Regions from separate parts of the Frankia sp. Allo2 genome, predicted to be linked through region 2. Evidence: riboswitches for the same ligand, from Rfam matches in the RefSeq annotation. Region 2 holds a riboswitch; the other holds the start of a gene.
The links. Region 2 has a riboswitch for thiamine pyrophosphate ahead of thiC (phosphomethylpyrimidine synthase ThiC). Riboswitches for the same ligand answer to the same signal wherever they lie in the genome.
Positions count from the first base shown of each region.

Region 1: linked by a shared signal. The riboswitch ahead of ALLO2_RS10680 (thiazole synthase) and the one ahead of thiC (phosphomethylpyrimidine synthase ThiC) in region 2 are both predicted to bind thiamine pyrophosphate.

Region 1 covers NZ_JPHT01000012.1:29,130-33,545, reverse strand. Annotated here, with positions in the region: gene ALLO2_RS10685 (Stk1 family PASTA domain-containing Ser/Thr kinase) at 1-1,823, opposite strand, end outside; TPP riboswitch at 2,081-2,194, shown strand; gene ALLO2_RS10680 (thiazole synthase) at 2,190-3,203, shown strand; gene thiH (2-iminoacetate synthase ThiH) at 3,200-4,366, shown strand; gene ALLO2_RS10670 (NAD(P)/FAD-dependent oxidoreductase) at 4,406-4,416, shown strand, end outside.
Region 2 covers NZ_JPHT01000030.1:51,326-55,323, forward strand. Annotated here, with positions in the region: gene ALLO2_RS17730 (ATP-binding cassette domain-containing protein) at 1-956, shown strand, start outside; TPP riboswitch at 1,102-1,209, shown strand; gene ALLO2_RS25855 (hypothetical protein) at 1,196-1,444, opposite strand; gene thiC (phosphomethylpyrimidine synthase ThiC) at 1,341-3,173, shown strand; gene ALLO2_RS17740 (ABATE domain-containing protein) at 3,430-3,759, shown strand; gene ALLO2_RS17745 (helix-turn-helix transcriptional regulator) at 3,787-3,998, shown strand, end outside.

The sequences.
Region 1 (4,416 bases), on a different contig from region 2:
GCGTCGTTCACGGCGTCGGTGCGCTGCACCACGAGGCCGATGTTCAGGCCGACGAGCTCGGCCTTGGCCTCCTCGAACGACTTGCCGATGATGTCGGCCGGCACCGGCTTCGTCGCGGGGCCCGTCGAAGTGATCACGACGACCTGGTCCTTCGGCTTGAGCGCGGTGCCGGCCCCGGGGTTCGTACCGATCACATGGCCCGCCGGCACCGTGTCACTGGACTGTGGGCTCAGGCCGCCGAGGGTCAGGTCCACTTCGGCCAGCCGGGCCTTGGCCTGGGTCTCGGTGAGGTTCGCCAGGTCCGGCACGCGCACCGTCGCGGGGCCGGAGCTCAGCCGCAGGGTGATGAGCGCGCCCTTGTCGACCTTCGATCCGTCCCGGGGATCCTGCTGGGCGACGTGGCCGACCGGTACCGTGGCGCTGGCGACCGGGTCGAGGTAGGTGAACTGGAAGCCGGCGTCGCGCAGCATTTTCTCGGCGTCGGATCTGCTCAGGTTCGTCAGCAGCGGGACCTCGGTCCCTCCGCCGGACAGGGAACGGAACGCGAGGATCCCGAGCAGCAGGACCAGGACGGCCATGCCACCGACGACGACCGGGATGAGCCCTCGGGAGCGTGGCGATGCGGCGGCCCGTCGCCGCCCGCGCCCGCCACCGCCCCCGAGATAGGCCGTGGCGGTCGGCGAGGGCGGGGAGGCGGATCGATAGAGCGCGCCGGTGCCTGGCTGGCCCGGCCCGGCACCGGCGAACGCGCGCTCCGCGGCGGCCCCCGGCCCGGCGCCCCGGGAGTCGTCGTAGTCCTCGGCCTGGAACGGCTGGGTGTACCCGGGCTCCTGGGGGTACCCGGGCTCCTGGGGGTACCCGGGCTCCTGGGGGTACCCGGGCTCCCGGGCCCCTGAAGGCCGCTCGGCCAACCCGATCCGTTCGATCTCGCCGGTGAACCCGCTCGGGTAGGCGTCCTGCGGGGGCAGGAACGGCTCGATGCGCCGCAGCTCCGCCAGCAGGGCCGCACCATCGACCGGCCGGCGCGCCGGGTCGCGGGCGGTGGCCCGGAGAACAAGACCGTCCAGCTCGGCGGGAATGCCCTCGATCATGGTGGACGGCGCCGGCACGTCGCCGTGGACCGACTGGTAGGCCACCGACATCGGGGTGGCGCCGCTGTGCGGGAGCTGCCCGGTCAGGGATTCGAAGAGCACCACACCGGCGGCGTAGACGTCGCTGCGGGTGTCGGCGACGCCGTGGGTGACCTGCTCGGGGGCGAGGTACCCGACAGTGCCCATCACCACGCCGCCGGTGAGTGCCTGGGTGGGCTGGCTCACCGGACGGGCGAGGCCGAAGTCCGCGACCTTCACCTGGCCGTCGTCACCGAGCAGGATGTTCTCGGGCTTGATGTCGCGGTGGATGATGCCGGCGGCATGCGCGGCGGCGAGGGCCTCGATCACGGGCTCGATGATCTCGATGGCCTCGGTGACCGGGAGCCGACCCCGGGCGCCCAGGTGCTGGCGCAGCGACCGGCCGCGCACCAGCTCCATCACCAGGTAGTTGACCAGACCGACGGGGATGTGGTCGGAACCCTGGTCGAGGATGGAGACGACGCGCGGGGTGTTGAGCCGTGCCACGGCCTTGGCCTCGCGATGGAAACGGGTGACGAACTCCGGGTCGTGATTGAGAGTGGGATGCATGACCTTGAGGGCGACGAGCCGGTCCAGCCGGTTGTCGTGCGCGACGTACACCGTCGCCATCCCGCCGACGGCGAGCCGTTCCTGCGCCGTGTAGCGGCCGTCGAGAAGCCGACCTACGACGGGGTCGGCCACGGTGGCATCCACGAGGGAGAGTTTACGATCGTTGTCGAAGGATGCCGCTACCGAGCCCCGCGAGGTTAACCCGGATACGTCGTTCGAGCGAGAAGTACCTCGTCGCGCAGCATGGTGTCCACCGGGTGAAACCCGGGTGCCCACATTGAATCGGTTCTCAAGGCCGCGATGATCGTCGACGGGCGTGGATCAGTGTCGCAGATCGGCGTCGCAGATCGGCGTCGCGGCGGGACACCCGAAGCCGCGGCCAGGAAGCAGCGGTTACACTGTCGATTGCTCCGGGGAGCCCACGGACGTGGGCTGAGAGGCTGGCCAGTATCCCGTCGGCGACCCGTATACCCGATCGCGGTCATGCGCGCGTGGGGAGGATGAAAGATCGTGTCGCAGCACCCCCTACGTCCTGCCGGTTCCCGTCCCGGCGATTCTCCCCCCGACGGTTCCTGTCCCGATGGCCTCGCCGGTGAAGGTTCCGCCGTCGGCGGCGGGGGTGGTGGTGAGGCCGGACCCGGTGCCGCGGGGGCGGACGATCTCGTCATCGCCGGGCGGGCCTACGGCAGCCGGCTGCTGATCGGCACCGGGAAGTTCGCGAGTCACCGGGTGATGCGGGACAGCCTCGTCGCATCCGGTGCCACCATCGTCACCGTGGCGCTGCGCCGGGTCGACATCGGCCGGATCGGTGACGGCGACGTTCTCGACTTCATCCCGCCGTCGATGACCCTGCTGCCCAACACCTCGGGCGCGGTGGACGCGGCCGAGGCGCTGCGGCTGGCCCGCCTCGGGCGGGCGGCGACGGGCACCGGTCTGGTCAAGCTGGAGGTCACCCCGGATCCGCGCACCCTGGCGCCGGATCCGCTGGAGACCCTGCGCGCCGCCGAGCTCATGGTGGCCGACGGCTTCACGGTCCTGCCCTACTGTTCGGCCGACCCGGTGCTGGCCCGCCGGCTGGAGGAGGTCGGCTGCGCCACCGTGATGCCGCTGGGCAGCTGGATCGGCTCGAACCGCGGGCTGCGCACCCGGGACGCGATCGAGGCAATCGTGGCGAGCGCCGGGGTGCCGGTGGTCGTGGACGCCGGGCTCGGGGTGCCCTCGGACGCGGCCGAGGCGATGGAGATCGGCGCGGCCGCGGTGCTGGTCAACACCGCTATCGCGGTGGCCGCCGATCCGGCGCGCATGGCGCGGGCCTTCGCGCTCGCCACCGCCGCCGGCCGGTTGGGTTTCCTGGCCGGCCGAGGGGCTGCCGGCCCGGCCACGGTGGCGTCCGCCTCCTCCCCGCTCACCGGGTTCCTCGGCGCCCACCCGTCACCGGCGTCCCACCCGTCACCGGCGTCGCCCGTGCCCTCGGTGTCCCGGGCGACGTCCCCGGCTGCGGTGGTGGGCGAGGCGTCCAGGTGAGCGCCCCGCCAGGGGAGTTCGCGCGCGAACTTGCCGGTCACGACCTGGCCGGGCTGTCCGCGATGTCGCGGCGGGCCACGTCCGCCGAGGTGGACACGGTGCTGCGGCGGGTTCGGCCCGGATCCGGTGGGTCGGCCACCCCCCGGATCGGTCTCGCGGAGCTGGCGATCCTGCTCTCACCCGCGGCCACCGCCCGGTTGGAGGAGCTGGCGATTGCCGCCCGGGAGGCGACCCTGCTCCGGTTCGGTCGGGCGGTCCGGCTGTTCGCCCCGATGTACGTGTCGAACGCCTGCCTGTCGTCCTGCACCTACTGCGGCTTCGCCAAGGGCCTGCCGGTGGTGCGCCGCACGCTGGACCTTGAGGAGGTGGTGGCGGAGGGACGCCTGCTGGTCGACCGGGGGTTCCGTCATCTGCTGCTCGTCTCCGGCGAGCATCGCGTCGAGGTATCGGCCGACTACCTCGTCGCGGTGGTCGAGCGGCTACGGCCGATGTTCCCCTCGATCAGCATCGAGACCCAGACCTGGTCGGACGACACCTATGCCCGGCTGGTGCGTGCCGGGTTGGAGGGAGTCGTCCATTACCAGGAGACCTACGACCGGGCCCGCTACGCCGAGGTGCACGTCGCCGGCTGGAAGCGTGACTACGACCGGCGGCTGTCCTCGTTCGAACGGGCCGCGCGGGCCGGGGTGCGCCGGCTCGGGATCGGCGCGCTGCTCGGGCTCGCCCCGGACTGGCGCGCTGACGTGCTCGCGCTGGCCGCGCACGCCTCCTTTCTCTCCCGTCGCTACTGGCGGACCGAGGTCTCGATCGCGCTGCCGCGCATCAAGCCGAGTGCCAGCGGGTTCCCGCCGGTCGTCGTCGTTGACGACGCGGAGTTCGTCCAGGCGTACGCGGCCCTGCGCCTGTTCGAGCCGGACCTCGCGCTGTCGCTGTCGACCCGGGAGCCGGCGGTGCTGCGCGACGGGCTCGTCCGCATCGCCGTGACCACCATGAGCGCCGGCTCCTCCACCGAACCCGGCGGCTACACCACGCCCGGCACGGCCCAGGAACAGTTCTCGATCTCCGACGAGCGTTCGCCGGCACAGATCGCCGCGATGCTCGCCGAAGCCGGGTACGAGCCGGTGTGGAAGGACGCCTTTCCGCTTGTCGACCCGGTGCGGTGACGGCGGCCCGGCGTCGCGGGTCGTCGATAGTCTGCTCGAATGCAGCGAAT
Region 2 (3,998 bases):
CTGCCTATCTGGGCGGTGGTGGGCCCGACGGCGGCGACCGCGCCGGGACCGCCCCGGGACCCGGGCCCGGCTCGGCCTCTGCTCTCGACTCCGTGTCTGCTCTCGACTCCGTGTCTGCTCTCGACTCCGTGCCTGCTCTCGACTCCGTGCCTGCTCTCGACTCCGTGCCTGCTCTCGACTCCGTGCCCGCCTCCACCCCGGCGCCGGCCCCCGGCCGAGGCGGGGGCGATCTGCTCGTACTCGACCGGGTCACGAGCGGATACGACGGAGTTCCGGTGCTCCGGGACGTGTCGCTCACCGTCGGTGCCGGGGAGATCGTGGCGCTGCTCGGAGCGAACGGCGCGGGCAAGACGACGCTGATCCGCACGGCGGCGGGGCTGCTGACGCCGTCGAGGGGACGGGTCAAGGTCCTCGATGACCGGTCGCGCCGGGCCGCGCCGAGCACACTCGCCCGCCGGGGGATGGCGGTCGTACCGCAGGGACGAGGATCACTCGGGCGGTTGACCGTCCGCGAGAACCTGCGCCTGGCGGCCGGCCGGCGCTCATCCGGCGAGATCGGGCGGGTGTTGGACTGGTTCCCGGTGCTGCGCGGCCTGCTCGACCGGTCGGCCGGAGAACTGTCCGGGGGCGAGCGGCAACGGCTCGCGTTGGCCGTCGCTCTGGTGCGCAGACCGCGTCTGCTGCTGGTGGACGAGCTGTCGTTCGGCCTGGCACCCGGGATTGCGCCGCAGCTGCTCGCCCTGCTGCGCACGATCGCCCTCGAGACGTCGACCGGCGTGCTGCTGGTCGAGCAGTTCGTCTCGCTCGCGTTGCAGGTGGCCGACCGTGGCTACGTTCTCGACCGGGGCCGGATCGCGCTGTCGGCGAGCGCGGCGGATCTCATCGCGCATCCCGAGCTCATCGAGACGGCCTACCTGGGCGGGAGTTCCGGGCCGGCGGCGGCCCCGGACCGCTGAGCTGGTCCGGCGTTCCCCGCCACGCAGAGAAACCGGGGTCCGGCGGAACAGGGCTCTTCACGTCGCCCGATGGTGTAGGGCATGCGTCGGATGAACCGGAAGGGGTGGCGAGCGGGCCGGCGGTGTCTTACTGTCGACAAGCGTCGAAGTTGATCGCGGGAGCTCCGCCAAGGGGCTGAGAGGGCGGCTGGGGCCGCCGACCGCAGGAACCTGTCCGGGTAATGCCGGCGTAGGGAGTCTTACATGGTGTCGCGTACCGACCGTTCGTCCTCGTCCACCTCGAAGGCCGTCACCTCGTCCCCGTCCACCTCATCCTTGTCGTCCGCCGCATCCTCCCCGTCCGTCTCGTCCTCGTCCTCCTCGTCGTCCGTCTCGGCCGCGGGGATGACGGCGGTCTCGACGGGTCCGCTGACGGGCAGCCGCAAGACCTGGCTGGTCGGAGCGGATCCCGATCTGCGGGTGCCGATGCGGGAGATCGTGCTGACCACGGGTGACACCGTCGTGGTGTACGACACCTCCGGTCCATATACCGATCCGGGGGTGACGATCGATGTGCGCCGGGGTCTGCCGGCGACGCGGGACAGCTGGATCGCCCAGCGTGGCGACACCGCGCCGGATGAGCGGCGGACCGTTCCCGGGACCGGGACATCGGGTCCTGGGACGCTCGGTTCTGGGACGCCCGGTTCTGGGACGCCCGGTTCTGGGACGCCCGGTTCTGGGCCGCTCGGTCTCGGCGGGACGGATCTCGACGGGCGGGTGCGAGTGCCCCGTCGGGCGGTGCCGGGACGGCCTTCCATAACCCAGCTGGGCTACGCCCGCCGCGGTCAGATCACTCGGGAGATGGAGTTCGTCGCCCTGCGGGAGGGTCTTCCCGTCGAGACGGTGCGGGCGGAGATCGCCGCGGGGCGGGCCGTGCTGCCGGCGAACGTGAACCATCCCGAGTCCGAGCCGATGGCGATCGGCCGTGCGTTTCTCGTGAAGATCAATGCGAACCTCGGCAACTCGGCCGTTACCTCCTCGATCGAGGAGGAGGTCGAGAAGATGGTGTGGGCGACCCGCTGGGGCGCGGACACCGTGATGGACCTCTCGACCGGGTCGGACATCGCCCTGACCCGTGAGTGGATCATCCGTAACGCGCCGGTGCCGGTCGGGACCGTGCCGATCTACCAGGCGTTGGAGAAGGTCGGTGGCCGGCCGGAGAAGCTGTCCTGGGAGGTCTACCGGGACACCGTGATCGAGCAGTGCGAGCAGGGTGTGGACTACATGACGGTCCACGCGGGGGTGCTGCTGCGCTACGTGCCGCTGACCGCGCGGCGCAGGACCGGGATCGTCTCGCGCGGCGGCTCGATCCTGGCCTCCTGGTGCCTGGCCCATCACGAGGAGAACTTCCTCTACACCCACTTCGCCGAGCTGTGCGAGATCTTCGCCGCGTACGACGTCACGTTCTCTCTGGGCGACGGCCTGCGGCCCGGGTCCATCGCGGACGCGAACGATGAGGCCCAGCTCGCCGAGCTCGCCACCCTGGGCGAGTTGACGCAGGTGGCGTGGGAGCACGACGTCCAGGTGATGATCGAGGGACCCGGGCACGTGCCCATGAACAAGATCGAGGAGAACGTGCAGCTGCAGCGGGAGCTGTGCCACGACGCGCCGTTCTACACCCTCGGGCCGCTGACCACCGACATCGCCCCCGGCTACGACCACATCACCTCCGCGATCGGGGCGGCGATGATCGGATGGGCCGGTACCGCCATGCTCTGTTACGTCACCCCGAAGGAGCATCTCGGCCTGCCCGACCGGGACGACGTCAAGGCCGGCGTTATCGCCTACAAGATCGCCGCGCACGCCGCCGACCTCGCTAAGGGGCATCCCGGCGCGCAGGCCTGGGATGACGCCCTGTCGGACGCCCGGTTCGAATTCCGCTGGGCCGACCAGTTCCACCTCGCGCTCGACCCCGACACCGCACGCGCGTTCCACGACGAGACGCTGCCGGCCCCGGCCGCGAAGTCGGCGCACTTCTGTTCGATGTGCGGCCCGCACTTCTGCTCGATGAAGATTTCCCACCAGGTGCGGGCACACGCGGGCGGGGACGGGCTGGACCCGGCCGGGCATGGCGCGGACCCGGCCGGCGACGAGGCGGTCACCGCCGGCCTGCGCGAGAAGGCCGCCGAGTTCAACGCCGCCGGCAATCGGATCTACCTTCCGGTGGCCAACTCCTGACCGCCGTGGCCAACTCCTGACCGCCGTGGCCAACTCCTGACCGACGTGGCCAACTCCTGACCGACCGTCCCGACGGGCTTCCGCCGGTCAGCGGCGGGCCCCGTCGGGCGCAGGGGGCTCAGCGGGCGCAGCGGCCCCGGTGGTCCATAAAAGCTATCTAAAAAAGATATCTAAGACGATTACTTTGACGAGGGAGTAACCTCTCAAGAGGAAGTGGAGTGGTTATTTGGGTGATCGGCTCGAGGGGAGGTCTCCGATGAACCCGGACGTGCTGATCGGGTTGGGCGATCATCCGGTGCTGGACTTCGTCAACAGCCTCGCCTTCTCGGCGGACGGCCCGATCGAGTTGATCGCCGATGGCTGGAGCTACCTGCGCTGGCTCCAGCTCACGGGGCTTGTCGGCACGGCCGAACGAGAGGCGCTGCCTGCCCGGTTCGGATCCGAGGAGCTCGACCGCATCGCCGTCGCCGCGGTCGAGCTCCGGGAGTGGCTGCGGCCGCGCATCGGCGCCTGGGCGGGCGGCAGCTCCACCGTGCCGGACGAACCCACGCTGTCGCGACTGAATGGGCTGTTGGCCACCGACTGAAGCGCGCAGGTCGGCTACCACTGGCATCTGCGGAAGCTGATGGCCGAGCGTGGGCTGTTCGCGACGACGGCGCTGGTCCCGCTGCTCGCCGAGCGGGGTGTCCGGCTCTCCCGCGAGCAGGTCTACCGGTTGGTGACCGGCATCCCGGAGCGGCTGTCGCTGGCCACACTCGCCGCGCTCTGCGACATCCTCGGCTGCGCGCCCGGAGACCTGGTCGAGCCCTATTGGGGCCGGCCCCG